Regions from separate parts of the Shewanella sp. 1311 genome, predicted to be linked through region 4. Evidence: predicted binding sites of a transcription regulator. Region 4 holds the regulator's gene; each other region holds the start of a gene.
The links. Region 4 encodes LexA, which represses DNA repair genes until DNA is damaged. Its sites were predicted from a motif close to TACTGTATNNNNATACAGTA; they were not measured.
Positions count from the first base shown of each region.

Region 1: the regulator LexA is predicted to act here: its motif matches at 1,920-1,939, upstream of dinB (DNA polymerase IV).
Region 2: the regulator LexA is predicted to act here: its motif matches at 2,948-2,967, upstream of AC5YB3_RS03325 (DNA topoisomerase III).
Region 3: the regulator LexA is predicted to act here: its motif matches at 2,512-2,531, upstream of recA (recombinase RecA).

Region 1 covers NZ_CM181686.1:1,525,220-1,530,523, reverse strand. The annotation lists gene AC5YB3_RS07055 (methyl-accepting chemotaxis protein) at 1-1,773, shown strand, start outside; gene dinB (DNA polymerase IV) at 1,963-3,039, shown strand; gene AC5YB3_RS07045 (LysR family transcriptional regulator) at 3,083-3,982, opposite strand; gene AC5YB3_RS07040 (DMT family transporter) at 4,075-5,007, shown strand; gene AC5YB3_RS07035 (methyl-accepting chemotaxis protein) at 5,145-5,304, opposite strand, start outside.
Region 2 covers NZ_CM181686.1:738,574-743,877, reverse strand. The annotation lists gene AC5YB3_RS03340 (CvpA family protein) at 66-554, shown strand; gene purF (amidophosphoribosyltransferase) at 824-2,338, shown strand; gene AC5YB3_RS03330 (hypothetical protein) at 2,526-2,813, opposite strand; gene AC5YB3_RS03325 (DNA topoisomerase III) at 2,980-5,097, shown strand; gene AC5YB3_RS03320 (alpha/beta fold hydrolase) at 5,301-5,304, opposite strand, start outside.
Region 3 covers NZ_CM181686.1:1,170,842-1,176,145, reverse strand. The annotation lists gene mutS (DNA mismatch repair protein MutS) at 1-2,254, opposite strand, end outside; gene recA (recombinase RecA) at 2,639-3,706, shown strand; gene AC5YB3_RS05345 (regulatory protein RecX) at 3,724-4,194, shown strand; gene alaS (alanine--tRNA ligase) at 4,564-5,304, shown strand, end outside.
Region 4 covers NZ_CM181686.1:2,813,833-2,819,136, reverse strand. The annotation lists gene plsB (glycerol-3-phosphate 1-O-acyltransferase PlsB) at 1-1,471, opposite strand, end outside; gene lexA (transcriptional repressor LexA) at 1,632-2,252, shown strand; gene AC5YB3_RS12665 (cell division inhibitor SulA) at 2,249-2,761, shown strand; gene coxB (cytochrome c oxidase subunit II) at 3,164-4,720, shown strand; gene ctaD (cytochrome c oxidase subunit I) at 4,730-5,304, shown strand, end outside.

The DNA.
Region 1 (5,304 bases), 1.3 Mb from region 4:
TTAGTGAAGTGGTTTACTCAGTATCACGCCCGTGGCAGTCACCTCGCGGCTGATCGCCAGTACCAAGACATTATTGGTTACTTTAAGTCTTTCTCTGATCGCGATAGTGATGTTAAATCGGTGTTTTTTGGCTCGGCCAATACCTTCGAGTACTTTGACCTTAATGGCCGTTTTGATGGCGATCCAGATTACTACACCAACAAACGACCTTGGTGGCAGGAAGCGATCGATCAAGCCGGGCTCTTTGTTGGCGATCCAGCGGTCGATGCGAACGATGGTTCAATTTCTGCCACGGTTAAAACCCCCGTTTATGCGGCGAATGGTGAGCTGATTGGTATCGGCGGCATGGATATCTTGATTGATACTATTGGAAAATCCCTGCTGGCACCGATTAAATACCGTGATTTTGGCCAAGCTTTCTTAATGACAGACGAAGGCAAGCTAGTGTATTTCCCTGGTTTTTCCGAGCGTTTCCCGCCGGGCTCCTTGGCGAATCAAGTGGATACTCAGTTTAAGGACACATCAGGATTTTCCGCCTTAAGACAACAGATGCAAAGAGAAGCGCAAGGGTTTGCTAATGTTACATTTAATGGCGTTCCCCAGCGGGTGAGCTTTGTGACTGTGGGCGGCGATTATCCCAAACAAAAGTGGCACTTAGCCTTTATGTTGCCTCACGAAGTGATTGAAGCACCAGTGACCGCCGCGTTCTGGAATGCCAGTATGGTTGCCATAGGTATCATGCTGCTAATGGGCGTGACCGTGTGGTTGATGTTGCTGCCCTTTAGACGCCAGTTAGCTAAGTTATTGGATGCGATGGAAGATATCGCCGAAGGTGACAGTGATTTATCAAAACGTATTCTAATGGATCGAGAAGATGAGTTAGGTAAACTTGGCGATGCTTTTAACCGCTTTGCCGAGAAAGTGCAGCATATGTTGTTGGATACACGCAGCTTAACCCAAGAGGTTGGCACGGGCGTTATCGATGCGCGGCAAATCTGCGACTTAGCCGTGTCGTCGGTCTCATCGCAAAAGCAGCAGATAGATTCGGTTGCCACCGCCGCAACGCAAATGGCGCAAACCAGTCAAGAAATGGCTGTCAGTGCCCAGCGGGCGAATGATTTTGCCCAGAAGGCGCAGACTCAAGCCCACGATGGTACACAGATTGTTTCCCGTGCGACCGAAGGGATGAAGGCACTGTCGCAACAAGTGATTGCGGCGGCGAAAGTGATTAAACACTTACGCAATAGCTCAGAGCAAATCGGTGAAGTCTTGAGCGTGATCCGTAACATTGCCGAACAAACCAATCTATTGGCATTGAATGCGGCGATTGAAGCGGCGCGTGCGGGTGAGCAAGGTCGCGGCTTTGCTGTGGTGGCCGACGAAGTGCGCACGTTGGCATCGCGTACCCAAGATTCTACCGCTAACATTCAAGGCATTATCCAAACCTTGCAACAAAGCGCATTGCAGGCTGAGCAAGTGATGGAATCGGGCGTTGAGCAAGCGAAAGCGGGGCAAGAGCTAACGACTCAGGTCGAAGCGGCACTGAATGATATTGCGACGGCGATTATGTCAATCCAACAGCAAACGGTTGAAATAACCGTAGCAATCGATCAGCAAGCCGTGGCAGCCGAGGAAGTGGCGCTCAATGTCGATAATGTGCGGGGGTTGTCGGATCAGTCTTTGCTTTCGAGTCAGGACTTGTCGCAAAGCTTGCAAGGCTTTGAAGATATGACCCGCGCACTTACTCGCAATATCGGCCAATTTAAGATTTAAGCCTGAGCTGGTCAGTGAACTATTCGCTCACTGATCATCAGCTCAATCACGGCATCACTCATAGTGCACTCACAAAAGGAGCTTAGGCTCCTTTTTATTTTAGGTTTCCCGCCCGATCCTCGCTAAATTGATGACGAACACTTGATTACTGTTTTTATATACAGTATTTTGGCGTTGGAGGAATTCAACGTGCGAAAAATTATTCACATCGATATGGACTGCTATTTTGCGGCAGTGGAAATGCGCGACTTTCCCGAATACCGTGGCAAGCCTTTAGCTGTGGGCGGCAGCAGCGATCGTCGTGGTGTTATTAGCACTTGCAGTTATGAGGCACGTAAATTCGGTGTGCGTTCGGCGATGGCGACCGCTTATGCCTTTAAGTTGTGTCCCGATCTCATTTTGGTTCCTGGGCGGATGCAGGTTTATAAAGATGTGTCGCTGCAAATTCGTGAAATCTTCTCCCGTTATACCCCATTGATTGAGCCGTTGTCCTTAGATGAAGCCTATTTAGACGTGAGTGAGTGCCAACAATATAAGGGCTCGGCGACCTTGATTGCGCAGGCCATTCGCAGCGATATCTTAGCCGAAACTGGGTTAACCGCTTCGGCAGGCATAGCACCGGTGAAGTTTTTGGCTAAAGTTGCCTCGGATTTGAATAAGCCAAACGGCCAATATGTGATTACTCCAGAGACACTTCCTGATTTTGTTAAAACCTTATCGCTGCGTAAAATTCCCGGTGTCGGCAAAGTCACCGCCGAAAAGCTCTCCTCGCTTGGGCTCAATACCTGTGGTGATGTGCAAGCCTATTCTAAACCTGAGTTATTGGCGCGATTCGGCAAGTTTGGTGGCGTCTTGATTGAGCGTTCCCAAGGCATCGATGAGCGGGGCATTTCCGCTGACAGGGAACGTAAATCAGTGGGTGTTGAAACCACGCTGGCGAAGGATATTTATAGCCTAGAGCAGTGCCAACAAGTGATGCCGGGATTGATCCAAGAATTAGCCCTACGTTTGAGCCGCAGCGCTAAAGAGCGCAAAATTCACAAGCAAGTGGTCAAGCTCAAGTTTAATGATTTCAAGCAAACCACCATTGAGCATCGTAGTGATGAAGTCTCGATTGTGATGTTTTATGATCTACTCGCACAGGCGATGGCAAGGCAAGAGGGGCGCGGCATTCGTCTATTGGGTATTTCGGTAGGACTCGCCGATTCTATCCTCGCAGTGCCCGAAATCCCAAATGCCCAGACTCAGCTTGATTTAGCGCTCTAGCTGTTTACTGAGTCGATACGCCGCAGACTCATGCCTGAATGGCTCAATAAGCCTCGGGTGGATTCGCCAACATAAAATCAATTAACAGTCTGACCCGCAAGGGTAAATTGTCCCGATCGCGATACATCAAGTAGGCGGTGCGCGGAATACCTTGCCATTCTGGCAGTATTTGAACGAGCTTGCCGCTTTGTATCTGTTCACTCGCCATGCTGATGGGTAATAGCCCAATACCGAGTCCCGCCACTACAGCCTGACTGGCGATCGCCATATCATCGACGGCTAATTTGATATTCCCCCTCGGCTCAAACTCGAAATCTTGTCCTGTGATATTGTGTTGTAAGCGCCATGTTTTTACGGGCTTTGCGATGATAACCGGATGTTGTTCGAGTGCTTCTATGGCTTGCAGTGTATGCCACTGGGTTGCCGATGTGCTGGCGCAAAGCACAAAGCTAATCGTGGTGAGCGGCCTTGCAATCCAATCGGGATCTTTAGGTTCACCCACTCGAAAGGCGATATCGATGGCGTTTTCACTGACATCGATATTCATGTTCGACAGGCTTAAATCGATGTCGATATTGGGATAATGCCGTTGGAAGGCGTTGAGTGATTCACCTAGCCAGCGATAGGTTGTATTGATAGGCGCCGAGATCCGCAGTTTGCCAACCGCTTGATGTTTATCCGCATGCAACTCACCGGATACCTGGTTTAACTCGATAAACAGCGGGCCACAGCGTTCGAGATAACGCTGACCTGTGGCGGTAAGGTTGACTCTATGGGCGTCTCTGTGCAGTAAACGCAGGCCTAATGATTGTTCTAACAGATTGATTCGACGGCTTAAGGTTGAAGGTGGAATGCCTAAGTGTTGCGCCGCGAGCTTAAAGCTCCCTTGTTGTGCCACCACCCAAAATAAGCGCATATCGTCTAAGGAATAATTAAGTTTCATATTTGGAATTTAAGCTCTCAATCTTGTAGGTTTTAATAATATATGAAACTTATAAACTAAGCTCAATCCCAATTATCTCCCTAGAGTCCGATATGAAATCCCATACACCTTACATGACATTCGTTTGTCTACTTATTTGCGTTTTTAGCTGGGGCAGCGTGTTTCCCATAGCTAAGCGAGTGCTGGAGGATATGTCAGGTGAATCCCTCGTATTCTGGCGTTTTACCATTGCGGCGGTGACTCTGGCGTTATATATCGTTTTCACTCGTCAAGCTTGGCCCAAATTGAGTTTGGCACAATACACTGTCATAGCGCTGGTGGGCGTGATTGGTGTGGGCGGCTTAAATCTGGCGTTATTTAATGGGCTGCAGCACACCTCTGCCGCCAATGGCGCCTTGATTATGGCGCTCAGCCCGCTAGTGACTTCAATCGTCAACGCGCTATTACAGCGTGAATGGCTCAGCAGACAACAAGTGTTCAGCTTAGTCGGTGGTTTGGCGGGCGTACTGCTAGTGATCACCAATGGCAGTGTGCAGCAGTTGCTCAACTTTAGTTTTAACCAAGGTGATGTGATGATTGCCGCCGGCATGTTGGCGTGGAGTGGTTATACCATTTGTTCGCAACGGGTCGGCCATTGGTTGCCTGTGTTGCCATTTACCTTGCTGAGTATGATAGCTGCTAGTGTGTCTATGTCCGTTGTTGGGCTAGGCCGTGGTGAGTTTCACGCTTGGCAGGAGTTGATGGGGCTGTCGACGATGGCTTTGTCTAGCGTGCTCTACATAGGTTTATTCGCTACTGTGCTCGGTTATCTGTTTTGGATTAACGGCGTTAAAGCGCTTGGCCCCGCTAAGGCATCGATCTTTTTTAATCTCGTGCCCGTTTTTGCAGCATTAACGGCGTTAGCTATGGGGCAGGCGGTAACGGAAATTCAATTGGTAGGGATGCTGATAGTAATCCTTGCGTTGATGTTACCTATGTTAGTCAACCTACGCGCGGCAAGAGGCTTAGTGGTTAAGCGCTGCTAATCGATGCTAGCTTTGCTGTTTAAATATAAGGGAGCACCTGAATTCAGATAATCACTGCGACAGGTTTATGCTCCCTTATTCGTTGGATGCTACTTAATTAAAACGTCACATATTTGCAAGCTTCCACTTTCAACAACTTACAGTTTAAAACGACTGACTAGCGCCGTGAGGTTACCCGCCATTGACGAGAGTTGTACGCTTGCTGCGTAGATTTCATCAGTGTTGCGTAAACTGTCCTCCGACTGTTCGGCAATGTGTTGAATATTTTGATGACTCTCATTGGCCATAGTGGTTTGC
Region 2 (5,304 bases), 2.1 Mb from region 4:
TGAGAATCGTTTCAGTCTCTGGTAGAATCGCGCCGTCTTAAAGCCCATGTCGGAAAGCCATCTCAATGGTTTGGATTGATTACGCTATCATATTCGTCATCGGATTATCGACTCTCATCAGTCTAATCCGCGGATTCGCCAAAGAAGCCATGTCCTTAGTGGTATGGTTCGCGGCTTTCTTTGTTGCCAGCCAATTTTACCAAGATCTTGCCGTTCACTTAACTCAAATGAACGATGAGATGCTGCGTAATGGCGTTTCTATTGCCATCCTCTTTATTACCACTTTGGTACTCGGTGCCTTAGTTAACTATATTCTCGGACAACTTGTTGTCAAAACCGGATTATCTGGCACTGACAGGCTTTTGGGCTTGTGCTTCGGTGCTATTCGAGGCGCGCTTATTGTTAGCGCCTTGTTGTTTTTCATGGATGCTTTCACAGGCTCGCCCAACACCCAATGGTGGAAGGACTCTGTGCTAGTGCCCGAATTTGGCGTTGTCATTCAATGGTTTTTTGACTATTTGGAAAACACCTCCAGCTTTGTACCCAAACTATAAGAAAGAAAATTAATTAATCCTAAGTGATGGAAAGTAGCAATCGCTTAGGTATGTACGTCACTCCTGTTCAAGGGTTTATGCCTAAAAACAGGGTAACTGTGAGCGCAATAGCAAGTTTAGGCGTGCGATTGCGATTAACAGGTCAGTGACGGGATACCTTGGCGACCGATAGGTAGCACTTAAGCCGAAAGGCTAGAGGTTTACTTTATCATTTGCTTATATTTCAACATGAAAGGGCATAGAACATCTTACAATGAGGAAGCTTACCCATGTGTGGTATCGTCGGAATAGTTGGCCAATCATCGGTTAATCAGACCATTTATGATGCACTGACAGTGTTGCAGCACAGAGGTCAGGATGCGGCAGGTATTGTGACCATTGATCGTGGTGCTTTCAGACTGCGTAAAGCCAATGGTCTGGTCAAAGACGTTTTTGAAGTCAAACACATGCAACGCCTACAAGGTAATGCAGGTATTGGCCATGTGCGTTATCCAACAGCGGGCAGTTCAAGCGCATCTGAAGCGCAGCCTTTCTATGTTAACTCGCCATTTGGGATCTCTTTAGCCCACAACGGCAACTTAACCAATACAGTCGAATTAGCCGAAGGGCTGATCAAAAAACGTCGCCATGTGAACACCACTTCAGATTCTGAAGTGTTGCTCAACCTGTTGGCCGACGAACTGCAAAAAACTACGAGTTTGACCCTGACGTCGGAAGAAGTGTTCGATGCCGTCGCTAACGTACACCAGCAAGCTCGTGGTGCCTATGCGGTTGTGGCTATGATTATCGGTCAAGGCCTAGTCGCGTTCCGTGACCCATTTGGTATTCGTCCTCTGGTGTTAGGTAAGCACGAAACGCCAACGGGTACTGAATATATGGTCGCTTCTGAAAGCGTGGCACTCGATGCCGTCGGTTTTGAAGTGATGCGTGATGTGGCGCCAGGTGAAGCGATTTACGTGTCAATTGATGGTCAGCTGTATACCCGTCAATGTGCAGCAGAACCTAGCTACGCCCCTTGTATCTTCGAATTCGTTTATTTTGCCCGTCCAGATTCGACTATCGATAAAGTGTCTGTTTATGCCAGTCGCGTAAACATGGGCGCTAAGCTTGGCGAGAAGATTAAGAAAGAATGGTACGATCATGACATCGACGTGGTGATCCCTATTCCTGAAACTTCTTGCGATATCGCGCTGGAAATTGCCCGTTGCATGGACTTACCATACCGCCAAGGTTTTGTGAAAAACCGTTATATTGGTCGTACTTTTATCATGCCGGGTCAACAGGAACGTAAGAAGTCAGTGCGTCGCAAGTTGAATGCGATTAACACTGAATTCAAAGGCAAAAATGTCTTGCTGGTGGACGACTCTATCGTTCGCGGTACGACGTCTGAGCAAATCATCGAAATGGCCCGTGAAGCGGGTGCCAAGAAAGTGTACTTTGCCTCTGCCGCACCGGAAATTCGTTTCCCGAACGTATATGGTATCGACATGCCAACGTCAAACGAGTTGATCGCCCATGGCCGTGATGCCGATGAAATCGCTAAGTTAATTGGTGCCGATGGCATTATTTTCCAAGACTTACCTGATTTAATCGAAGCGGTAAGAATGGAAAATCCAGCGATTAAGCGTTTCGAAACCTCTGTTTTTGATGGTCATTACATCACTAACGATGTAGATCAAGCGTATTTAGATCACTTGACGCAACTGCGTAATGACGATGCTAAAGCGGATCGTAACAAAGATATAGGTACTAACTTAGAACTGCATAACGTCTGTCACCCATAAGGTGAAACGTTAGGCGGATAAAAAGCCAGTGATAATGTCATTGGCTTTTTTTATGGCTTTTTTATGGAGCGTTAACCGCCACTTGGGAAAGGTATCGCGATTGGGCGAGGGGGAACATCTATGAGTGTTTGTTCTCGACATCCGCATGCGAGGCTGCTGATCTTTTCAGCCATAGGTTTTGTCGTGTTTATCCCCAGATCCACAGCAGCATCCACACCCCGAATAAGCTGCTTAAGCTATGGCGGGTGACTTGGTGTTTTAGCAGTAGCGATAAACTCACCGCAATGGGCATTACTAACATGAATCCCCATGCTAAAGGCATGTCGATGATTTTCATTTGTCCCAGCCAAGTGCTGGTGAGCATGCTTATCGCGAGTAACATCAGGCTATGAAATAGCAGTAACTGATTGAATCTTAATATCAATGCTGGACTGATTGTCATCGTCTGCCGCGCATTTATTGCAAATTGTCTCATAGCCACTCCTCTAAAATTTAGTGTATTCTAGTAGTTGTTGAGAATTATTCGCAATTGAATTTACACTTGAGCTTTGGTATTTAAGCTCGGTTTGCCACAGAAATTTGCACTCATCGGGCGTTTGGGCTAAATTATACTGTAATTATATCCAGTGCCTGGTGTTTGTATGATCCTCTATATCGCAGAAAAACCTAGCCTAGGGCGGGCCATTGCCGATGTATTGCCTAAACCCCATAAAAAAGGCGATGGATTTATCGAAGCCGCCAATGGCGATTGCGTGTCTTGGTGTGTCGGTCACTTGCTCGAACAAGCAGAACCTGATGCCTATAATCCCGAATTTAAGTCGTGGAAATTCGAGCACTTGCCAATAGTGCCTGACAAGTGGCAACTAAAACCTAAGGCCGCAACTCGCAGTCAACTCACAGTGCTAAAACGATTAGTCAAACAAGCCAATACGCTGGTCAATGCGGGCGATCCCGACCGTGAAGGGCAGTTACTCGTGGATGAAGTGATTGCCTATCTTGGCGTGAGGGGTGACAAGTTACATCAAACTCAGCGTTTACTGATCAGCGACTTAAACCCACAAGCCGTAAAACGGGCGCTAACGCAGCTGCGCAGTAATCGAGAGTTTATTCCTTTGTCCACATCGGCCTTAGCCCGTAGCCGCGCCGATTGGCTCTACGGCATGAATATGACCCGCGCGTACACTATCCAAGGTAAAAAGGTTGGTTATCAAGGCGTATTGTCCGTCGGGCGAGTGCAAACGCCTTTACTCGGGCTAGTGGTGCGCCGTGATGAAGAGATTGCTAATTTTCAATCTAAACCTTTCTATGAAGTGCTAGCGCATTTGGCGACCGAAAAGCAGGAAAACTTCAGCGCTAAGTGGCAACCCAGCGAAGCTTGTCAGCCCTATATGGACGAAGAAGGGCGAGTACTAGCCAGAGGGTTAGCGCAAAATGTGGTGAGTCGCATCAGTGATAAACCCGCCTTAGTCACTCAATTAGTGGCTAAGGACAAGAAACAGAATCCGCCATTGCCCTACAGCTTATCCGCGTTGCAGATTGATGCGGCGAAACGGTTTGGCATGAGTGCTAAGGATGTACTCGATACCTGCCAGAGTTTGTATGAACGCCATAAACTCATTACCTATCCCCGCTCCGACAGCCGTTATTTACCCGTCGAGCAACATAGCCTAGCGCCGTCGGTTCTTAGGGCGATTAGCGGTGGTGCCGCTGAGTTACTGCAAGGCGCCGATGCCCCCGATCCACGGCTTAAATCCAAGGCATGGGATGATAAAAAAGTGGATGCCCACCACGCCATTGTTCCTACCGAGAAGACGGCTAACTTATCCAACTTGAGTCAGCGTGAGAGGCAGTTATATCTTCATGTTGCCCGCCAGTACTTAGCCCAGTTTTATCCGGCCTATTGTTACAGTGAAACCACAGTACAAGTGACAATAGAGGGCGGCTTATTTAATACCAAGGCGCGTCAGGATAAATCTCTTGGCTGGAAGCTGCTCTTTGCCCGCCAAGAGCCAAATGGTAGTAAGCCGAGTGGCAACAAGTCGACGGAGGAAAATGCGGGTAAGGATGATGAGGAGAATGACGAGTTTATCGGCCAATTACCGCCTCTGAAACTAGGTCAGGCTTTGCATTGTACTCGAGGCGAGTTACTGGAGAAAAATACTCAGCCGCCAAAGGCCTTTACCGATGCCACTTTACTCAGTGCTATGACGGGGATTAGCCGTTACGTAACCGACCCTGAGATCCGTAAAATTCTCAAAGAAACTGATGGCTTAGGTACTGAAGCCACCCGTGCAGGCATTATTGAACTACTGTTTAAACGCGTTTTTTTACAACGCTTAGGTAAATCTATCGTTTCGACGGATGTGGGTAAGGGATTAATTAACAGCTTACCCGCGAGTGCAACAACGCCTGACATGACTGCCCTTTGGGAAGCAAGCTTGAACGGTATTTGTCATAAAGAAACCTCCTATCAAGCCTTTATGCAACCGCTGCTCGGTACTTTATCCACGCTTATTCACAATGCAGGAGCACAACTGCCCACCGCGCTTAATGGTTTAAAAGGCCAAGGTTATCGTAAAACGGCTGGGAATAAATCCGGTTATCGTAAGTCGCCTTACCGTAAAGCCTCTAGCTCGACAAAACGCACTGGCACGGCAAGTACCGCTAAAACAAGTACAACAACAAGTAGCAGTGCGAAAAAGTCGAGTGCGAGTTCAGGGACTCGGAGTCGAACACGCAAAGTGGCTTCTGAGGTTTGATAGGCACGAGTATCATTGGTTTTAGGGGCATTTCCGGCCATTAAATGGCTGGAAATAGCCCTAAATTTTGGCAAAAAAAAAGAGTAAACCAAAACGGTTTACTCATACGGAAATAGGTCGTTGAAACTTGCCAAAATCACTCAATAGATGAGGAGCAGGTTTATAATGTCAGCGTTAACTTAATTAGCCCTTAAAATTAACCTTTAT
Region 3 (5,304 bases), 1.6 Mb from region 4:
CGAGGTGCACATTGTAAACACCGGCCATTAATTCAGGCAACTGAGTTAGTTCAAAATAATGGGTGGCGAATAGGGTCATAGCGCCGACTTGCTGGGCTAAATACTCTGCCGCCGACCAAGCAAGTGATAAACCATCATAGGTGGATGTTCCGCGGCCGATTTCATCCATTAACACTAAGCTACTGGCGGTGGCGTTGTGTAGAATGTTGGCGGTTTCTGTCATTTCGACCATAAAGGTTGAACGACCAGAGGCCAGATCGTCTGATGCGCCAATACGGGTAAAGATACGATCGATAGGGCCGATCAGTGCGCGATCTGCTGGCACAAAACAACCAATATGAGCCATCAGCGTGATCAAAGCGACTTGACGCATATAGGTCGATTTACCGCCCATGTTAGGTCCGGTGACAATCAACATACGTCTTTGATTGTGCAAGGTGACTGGGTTAGCGATAAACGGTGTTTGACTCACACGTTCCACCACTGGGTGACGACCAGCCTCTATCTGTACGCCGATATCTTGGCTCAGCTCAGGGCAAGTGTAGCCTAAGGTTTCGGCGCGCTCAGCAAAGTTACTTAACACATCAAGTTCTGCCGCCGCTCGAGCAAAAGCTTGTAATTCATGTAATTTTGGCAGAATAAGATCAAATAATTGTTCCCATAACTGCTTTTCGAGTGCCAGTGCTTTACCTTGGCTCGAGAGCACTTTTTCTTCGTACTCCTTAAGTTCGGGCGTGATATAACGCTCCATATTCTTAAGGGTTTGACGTCGTTGATAATTGAGCGGCACCTGCGAGGATTGCAAGCGGCTCACTTCAATGTAATAGCCGTGTACACGGTTATAGCCGACTTTAAGTGTGTTGATACCTGTACGTTCTTTTTCTCTGGCTTCGAGTTGTACTAAGTAATCACTCGCACCTTCGCTAAGACCGCGCCATTCATCTAATTCGCTGTTGTAGCCTTCACGGATCACACCGCCATCGCGGATAAGCATGGGAGGATTATCGACTATCGCGCGCTCAAGCAAGGCTTGTTCAGCGGGGAACTCACCTAAGTGTTGCCGTAATTGAGTTGTGTGCGGCGCGCTCAGTGTGCTTAAACTCTGTTGTAATTCAGGTAGTAAGCCCAGTGCTTGACGTAAACGGGCAAAGTCCCTTGGGCGAGCGGTACGCAGCGCGAGTCTTGCCATGATACGTTCGATATCGCCAAGTGCCTTTAATTGCTCATGCAGACCTTCGTGGGCGTCGGTATCGAGTAATTCAGCCACCGCCTGTTGGCGTGCTTTGATGTGCTTAGGATCTCGCAGTGGCTGATGGATCCAGCGTTGCAACATGCGGCTGCCCATAGGCGTCGCCGTGTTATCCAATACTGCAGCCAAGGAATTATCGCGGCCACCGGCAAGGTTTTGAGTGAGTTCTAGATTTCGGCGCGTTGCCGCATCAAGCACTATGCTATCGGTTTGATTAAAGCGGGTAATGGCATTGATATGGGGCAGGGCTGTGCGCTGTGTGTCTTTGACGTATTGCATCAAGCAACCTGCAGCCTGCAGTGATAAACGTGCATCTGCAATACCAAAACCATGCAAGTCTTTCGTGCCAAACTGAGCCAGTAGTAACTTGATGCTAGTGTCGTAATCAAATTCCCATTCAGGGCGACGACGTTTACCTTTAAAACCGTTTAGTAGACCTAGTTCGCCAAAGTCTTCACTGTAGAGAATTTCAACGGGATTAGTGCGTTGCAATTCAGCTTCTAATGACTCTCGTGTGTCGAGCTCAGCAATCACAAAACGTCCGGATGAAACATCCAGAGTGGCATAACCAAAACCGATTTTACCTTGATAAACCGCTGCCAATAGATTGTCTTGGCGTTCCTGCAGCAGGGCTTCGTCGGTTAAGGTGCCAGGCGTGACGATACGCACCACTTTACGCTCAACAGGACCTTTAGAGGTTGCTGGGTCGCCAATTTGTTCGCATATCGCAACCGATTGACCAATTTGAACTAATTTCGCAAGATAGCCTTCCACAGCATGGTAAGGCAGTCCCGCCATGGGGATAGGATCGCCACCACTTTTACCGCGCGCCGTGAGTGAAATGCCTAACAGCTCAGAAGCACGTTTAGCATCGTCATAAAACAACTCGTAGAAGTCACCCATGCGATAAAACAGCAACATGTCGTGATGTTCTGCTTTCATGGTCAAGTACTGACGCATCATAGGAGTATGTTTTTCTAAATCATCGGTATCAATTACATTCATTAAATCGTTATCGTCCGTTGTGACTGCCGTGGTTATGTGGGATTAAGCGCTATGGAAGCAGAAGACTGCTGTACAATTTTCAGCTAAAAAGACCACGCAAAATTTGCTGCGCCAATCTTAGCAATAATTTACCGAAAATTGAGCCCTTGATGACGGATATTCGTCAAAGGAATGCAATATCCGATTTGATATTCGCTAAAACCTTGGCCATATTAAAAAATCCCATTAGCTAAAAATAATTCAGTCACAGGTCTTGATACTGTATGATTGTACAGTATACTAGTCAGCAGAATTAAGGAAAAAAGCGCGGCTTTTTGAATTACCCGTTTGTAAATTGAATATTACTTTTGACAGCTTAAGGCTTGTCTTGATGAGGGAACTGGAATGAAGGTCGATCCAAATAAAGAGAAAGCACTTGCTGCGGTATTGATCCAAATTGAGAAACAATTTGGTAAAGGCTCCATCATGAAGCTGGGTGAAGATCGCTCTATGGATGTTGAGACCATTTCTACCGGTTCTCTGTCTCTGGACGTTGCTTTAGGCGCTGGCGGTTTGCCAATGGGTCGTATCGTTGAGATCTATGGTCCTGAATCATCAGGTAAAACGACACTGACTTTAGAAGTGATTGCCGCAGCGCAACGTGAAGGTAAAACCTGTGCCTTTATCGATGCTGAGCATGCACTCGACCCTATCTATGCTAAAAAATTGGGCGTAGATATTGATAACCTGCTGTGTTCGCAACCAGATACCGGCGAGCAAGCGCTTGAGATTTGTGATGCATTAACTCGCTCAGGCGCTGTTGACGTTATCGTCGTCGACTCAGTGGCGGCATTAACGCCTAAAGCTGAAATCGAAGGCGAAATTGGTGATTCTCACATGGGCCTAGCGGCACGTATGATGAGCCAAGCCATGCGTAAACTTGCGGGTAACTTAAAGCAATCTAACACCTTACTTATCTTCATCAACCAAATCCGGATGAAGATTGGTGTTATGTTCGGTAACCCTGAAACCACAACCGGCGGTAACGCACTGAAGTTCTATGCCTCTGTCCGTTTAGACATTCGCCGTACTGGTGCCATTAAAGACGGCGATGAAGTTGTCGGTAATGAAACTCGTGTTAAAGTGGTGAAAAACAAGGTTGCAGCACCGTTCAAGCAAGCTGAATTCCAAATCCTTTATGGCCAAGGTATTAACCGTACTGGTGAGTTAGTTGACTTAGGCGTAGCCCATAAGTTGATTGAAAAAGCGGGTGCTTGGTACAGTTATAAAGGCGATAAAATCGGTCAAGGCCGTGCTAATGCAGGTAAATATTTGACTGAAAACCCAGCCATTGCTACTGAAATTGACAAGACATTACGTGAGTTACTTTTGAGCAATCCTAGTGCACTGGCTGCCAAAGCTGATGCTAGCACGGAAGATAATGTTGATTTAGAAACAGGCGAAGTATTCTGAGTCAGTCAGCCCGTCAAATCGCGGTCGCGCTGTTAGCGCGCCGCGATTATTCCCGCCTACAAATCCGCGATAAATTGCTCGAAAAAGGTTTCGAACTGAATGATATCGAACCTGTGCTCGATGCTTGCGAATCCTCCGGTTTTATCAATGATAATCGCTATGCTGAACTGTTGGTCCGTAGCCACATTAGTCGAGGCCACGGTGCCATCCGCATTCGCCAAGCGATAGCGCAAAAAGGCTTGGCTAAAGATTGCATTGAAGCGGCGATAACCAATAGCGATTGTGACTGGTTTGAACTAGCAAAAGATAAAGCCACCAAAAAGTATGGTGTTCCCCGCGTAACAGAAGTGAAGGGCTCTAAAGCTCGGGATGTCATCGCGAAGGAAAAGGCTAAACGAGTGCGGTTTTTGATGGGCCAAGGCTTTAGCTACGATCAAATCACTTATGCGTTAGATTCAGATCCCAATGATCTCGACGACGATTATTAATCGCCTCAATTCATCGATTGCGATGTAACCTTAAGACTGTAAAAGCTTCTTTAACAAGCCCTCAGAAAATTTCTTCTAAAATGTCATCAAATGGGCTTTGTTGCTTTCGTTCCCGACACTTTACCCACTTGCTCAAATACTGTACTTTTTGCACCTAACCCGCAGAGTCTGTCATTGTCCTTTATTATTGCTGTTTTGCCTCTAGCTACTCTGGTATGGGCTATTCACGCAAAAATATTAAATTCCTGATGTGCATATCACCAATCAAGGCTGGTCGTCCTTCCTTAGTCTGCTTATAATGCTGGGCAAATAGAAATACGGCTAGCCTAAGGCGTAGCTGGTAATGCTTACCCAATTCAGGATGATTTCATGTATCAAACTACAGCAGAGCTTAGAAGCGCTTTCCTCGAATTTTTCCGCAGCAATGGTCATCAAGTTGTGGACAGTAGTTCATTAGTGCCAGGCAACGATCCCACACTTTTATTTACCAATGCAGGCATGAACCAGTTCAAGGACGTGTTTCTTGGCATGGACAAACGTAATTATACGCGTGCGACCACTGCTCAACGTTGTGTACGCGCCGGTGGTAAGCATAACGATTTAGATAACGTCGGTTATACAGCACGTCATCACACCTTTTTCGAAATGCTGGGTAACTTCAGTTTTGGTGATTATTTTAAAGAAGAAGCGCTCCGTTTTGGCTGGACTTTTTTAACTGAAACTTTAAAGCTGCCGAAAGAACGTCTGTGCGTCACGATTTATCAAACAGATGATGAAGCCTTTGAAATCTGGAATAAAAAGATTGGTGTTGCTGCCGAGAACATTATCCGTATCGGCGACAATAAAGGTGCTGCTTATGCGTCAGATAACTTCTGGCAAATGGGTGATACCGGTCCTTGCGGCCCATGTTCTGAGATTTTCTATGACCATGGCGATCACATTTGGGGCGGCCGTCCTGGCAGTCCTGAAGAAGATGGTGACCGTTTCATCGAAATTTGGAACATAGTGTTCATGCAGTACAACCGTCAAGCATCGGGTGAAATGCTACCTTTGCCTAAGCCATCGGTTGATACTGGCATGGGGATTGAGCGTATTGCCGCGATTATGCAA
Region 4 (5,304 bases):
TACGCCAGTTTGGCGCGCGCTCATTTAAGAAGTTTTGCAGGGTTATAGGCTCGCCAAAGTTCACATAACCTTGACCGAAATTACCCAGTTTGCGGATCGCGCCAAACACTTGCCACACAGATTCTTTTTTCTTTTTCTTACCACTTAACTCTTTATGGTACGTCGCCACTTCCATCACATGGTCATAGCCTAAATACACAGGCACTAGCGTGACTGGACGCTCGATACCGCGCAGCACACTGTTCATAGTCATAGCAATCATGCCGGTTTTTGGCGCCAATAGACGACCCGTACGTGAGCGGCCGCCTTCGGAGAAATATTCCACCGAATAACCTTTAGCAAACAGTTGATCTAAATACTCACGGAATACTGCGGTATACAGCTTGTTGCCATTAAAACTACGGCGGATAAAGAAGGCACCACCGCGACGGAACATAGGTCCAGCGGGCCAGAAGTTGAGGTTAATACCTGCGGCAATGTGCGGCGGAACCATACCTTGATAGTACAAAATATACGATAACAGCAGGTAATCCATGTGGCTGCGATGACAAGGTACATAGACAATCTCGTGGCCATCATGGTGCAACTGGCGAACTTGCTCGGCGCCTTTAATGTTGATCCCGCTGTAAAGCTTGTTCCACAACCAAGTTAAAAAACGCTCGGCAATACGCACTAAACTATCTGAGTAATCTGCAGCGATTTCATCAAGGTACTCAATAGCCGTCTCGCGCGCTTGGGTCTCAGAAATCTTTTTGTTGGCCGCTTCTTCTTGAATCGCTTTACGCAACGACTCAGATTTGAGCAGCGAATGAAACAATGCTTGGCGATTTGGCAGCACAGGCCCTGTCATCACCTTACGTTGACGGCGGAAATGCACCCGCGCGACCCGCGCTAATTTATGGGCAATCCCCATGTCAGTGCCGTGTTCGTCGGCCATGTATCGCAGAGATACCGCATTTGAAAACTGTACGAAGTTATGTCGACCTAAGAATAGAATCATCAAGCATTTGCGCAGCCAAGTCGGGTTTTCCCGCTCAAACACAGCCGCCTTCATAGTGTCGTCTTCTTTCCCTGGCGTGCGGCCCCAATACAGGCTCACGGGCACCAGTTGAATGTCTAATTCAGGGCGCTCCTTATGCACGGCCAACAAACGCATAAAGCATTCGAGGAAAGGCTCGTTACCGGCACGCTCACCAAACAGCGGCTTACGCCCTTGAAGGCAGACAACCCGAGGCGCAATCACACCATTTGCCACTAAAGGCTCATAGGGGCTCGGTAGTCCTAACTTAGCCGTTATTTCACTCAGGGCAGCGATGTCACTCAGCGATTCCGTTTTCATCACATAAGCAAGGGGTCTGGAGGCATCCAGATTCAGATCGGCAAAGGGATCCTGAGGCACAACAATAGTGTGCACTAAGTGTTTTTGGATCCAGCGTAATGATTTCAACCAAAGAGAGTCGTGTTTAGGCATTATTCTTATGCAATTAAGTACGTTTACTAGCCCGGTAGAATACCAGACTATGGGTAATATTCGCTAATTCTCTCCAACATAGCTAAAAAGTGGTTAATACTTGCGCTGCAAATAATACTGTATATACTAACAGTAACTGTATAGAAAAACAGGAAACACCATGAGACCTTTGACGCCACGCCAAGCTGAAATTTTAGAGCTAATTAAACGAAATATTGCCGATACTGGCATGCCACCCACTCGGGCAGAAATCGCGACCCGTTTAGGTTTTAAGAGCGCCAATGCGGCTGAAGAGCATCTTAAAGCGTTGGCGAAAAAGGGCTGCATTGAGATCATGCCAGGCACATCGCGGGGCATTCGTCTGACTGCGGAAGTCGAAGAAGTAACTGAAACAGGTTTACCGCTTATCGGTCAAGTAGCCGCTGGCGAACCTATTCTCGCCCAAGAACATGTTGAACAGTACTACCAAGTCGACCCCAGCATGTTTCATCCCGCCGCCGATTTTTTACTGCGGGTTAAAGGCGACAGCATGAAGAATATCGGCATTCTCGAAGGAGATTTGCTGGCAGTTCATAAAGTACAACAAGCTAGAAATGGTCAAGTGGTTGTCGCTAGAGTCGACGACGATGTCACTGTTAAACGTTTCGAAAAAAAAGGTAATGTGGTCTATCTACACGCCGAAAATGAAGACTATTCCCCGATTAAAGTGGATTTAGGCTATCAAAGTTTAACAATTGAAGGACTCGCCGTCGGTGTGATCCGTAATGGAGATTGGCTATGAACAAACTACTTGGCAATGCACCCCGCCACCCGGGCTTGTGGCTCGATGAAGTACGTGATGCCGACTATGACTGGCACCATGCACCTATCGCCTGCATGCCAACGAAGACTCAAGGTCGCCAAGAATTAATTCATCTGAGCGCGCAACTCGCCCAGTTAAGCCAACAGGGCCGTTGGTTAGTGCTCATCAACCCGCCGAGTATTGGCTACAAACAAATGCTCGCCAACGCTGGCGTGCGTATGGATAGAGTCTTGCTGGTGCACGCGAAAGATGAAGTGGAAACCCTGTGGGCGATGGAAAAAGCCTTAACAAGTGGTACGTCCAGTGCGGTTATTACTTGGACCCAATCATTAGATGCACGCGATAATCGTCGCCTGCAAATTGTCGCTAAAAGTGCCCGCGCCATGGGCATAGTGCTAGAAGACGTAAACAGTCACTTACATGGCGACGTACGCATTGAGCAAGGTAGCCTCTTCGGCCAACAATCTTTTTTTAGCGCTGTGCATTAAATATTCATTTAATTTTTTACCTTGAAAGCCGCCTCGCCTATGAATGTGAGGCTTTTTTTTGGCAATTTTTCAGACAATTAGATAAATAAGTGATCTTGATCAATATTTAAACAGCAAGTATGGTTGGTTTAGTCGGCGATGATATATCGCCGCCCGTGGCAAATAAATCGAGCCGTTATCGCGTTCAAAATGCCACTAAAAATAGAGAACAGATTTATTTCAGTCGTATGTGCCAGCGTGGCTAATACCAGCAGTAATAATACTTAATTAAAAGTAACAGCCGCCAACGCACGTTGAAGTCAAAAAAGCTTTTTTGGGAACTGAAGAGTTTGCATAGAGTTGAGACTTACTGTGTTGCTCTTCTTTGTAGTTGCTATTCGCAATTGGCAGAGGAGAAGTCTTGTGAAGCAATTGTTGTATTGTTTACTCGTGGTGTTATTCGCACCACCGTTGGCCGCCGCGGACATGCGGTTCAACATGACCCCTGGCGTAACCGAGATCAGTGGCAAGGTTTATCACTTGCACATGACCATCTTGTATATCTGCTGCGCCATTGGCCTTGTGGTCTTTGGCGTGATGATTTACGCCATGATCAACCACAGAAAATCCAAAGGCGCTGTCGCGTCCCACTTTCACGAAAGCACTAAAGTTGAAATCGCTTGGACGATTCTGCCATTTATCATTTTGATCTTAATGGCGATTCCTGCGACAAAAACCTTAATTGCGATGGAAGATCCCAGTGACGCCGATCTGACCGTTAAAGTCACGGGTTCCCAATGGAAATGGCATTACAGCTATTTCGATCAAGACATTGATTTTTACAGCATACTCGCAACCCCTAGAGCCCAAATCGACGGTACCGAAACCAAGGGTGAACACTACCTATTGGAAGTCGATAAGCCGCTCGTACTGCCGATAAATCGCAAAATCCGATTTTTGATGACCTCTGAAGATGTCATCCATTCATGGTGGGTACCTGCTTTTGCCGTGAAGAAAGATGCCAACCCAGGATTTATCAATGAGGCTTGGACTCGCATCGACAAACCCGGTATTTACCGTGGTCAATGCGCCGAACTCTGCGGTAAAGACCATGGTTTTATGCCGATCGTAGTGCAAGCCTTACCCGAAGCCGAGTTTGAAGCTTGGGTAACGGAGCAGAAACAAGCCGCAGGCGCGGCGGCAGAAGCCGCTCAAGCCGCTTTATCACAGACCCTTAGCAAAGATGATCTGATGACCCAAGGTGAGCAAGTTTACCTCGGGCACTGCGCAGCCTGCCACCAGCCCAATGGCGAGGGGTTACAAGGCGTATTCCCACACCTCAAAGGCAGTCCGATAGCAACGGGACCGCTCAGCGGCCACCTTGAAATTGTGCTCAACGGTAAAACGGGTACGGCTATGCAAGCCTTTAGTAAGCAATTGACTGCACAAGAAATTGCCGCTGTGATTACCTATGAGCGTAATGCTTGGGGCAATAATACTGGCGATGCTGTACAGGCCAAAGACGTCAACGAGCACATGAACGGTAGTGCAGGCACACAGGCACCTGCTACCGCACCAGCCAATACGACCCCAACTCCCGCACCTACAACTGAGCCCGCAGCAGTTGTCGACTCCACAACCATAGTGGATCCGGCGAGCCTCCCCACTCTCACCCATGAGGCACTGATGGCCGAAGGTGAAACTGTCTACACCACCACTTGTGCGGCCTGCCATCAGTTGACGGGAGCAGGCATACCACCCGCCTTCCCCGCCCTCGCTGGCAGTGCTATCGCCACTGGGCCCGTCGCCAATCATCTCGATATTGTGATGCACGGCAAAACAGGCACGGCTATGCAAGCATTTGGCAAACAACTCAGCCCACAGCAACTCGCAGCAGTCATTACCTATGAGCGCAATGCTTGGGGCAACAATACCGGCGATACAGTGCAACCTGCTGATATCGCAAGCCATGGACAGTAGGGGATTATGATGAGCACAACGACTCAAGATCAAACCGCAGCCCATGATGACCATCATCATGGTGCGCCAAAGGGCATCATGCGCTGGGTGCTAACCACCAACCATAAAGACATTGGTACTTTGTATTTATGGTTCAGCTTCATTATGTTTTTAACCGGTGGCGCTATGGCCATGGTGATCCGCGCTGAACTGTTTCAGCCCGGATTACAATTGGTCGAGCCCAACTTCTTTAACCAAATGACCACAGTCCATGGGCTGATCATGGTATTCGGCGCGGTAATGCCCGCCTTTACTGGGCTAGCAAACTGGCTGATCCCTATGATGATTGGTGCGCCCGATATGGCGCTGCCACGGATGAATAACTGGAGTTTTTGGATCTTACCCTTCGCCTTTACCATCCTACTCAGTTCGCTGTTTATGGAAGGCGGCGGACCTAACTTTGGTTGGACCTTCTACGCGCCACTGTCTACCACTTATAGTCCTGACAGCACGGCACTCTTCGTGTTCTCTATTCATATCATGGGGATAAGTTCGATCATGGGCGCAATCAACGTGATTGTAACCATAGTGAATTTACGTGCGCC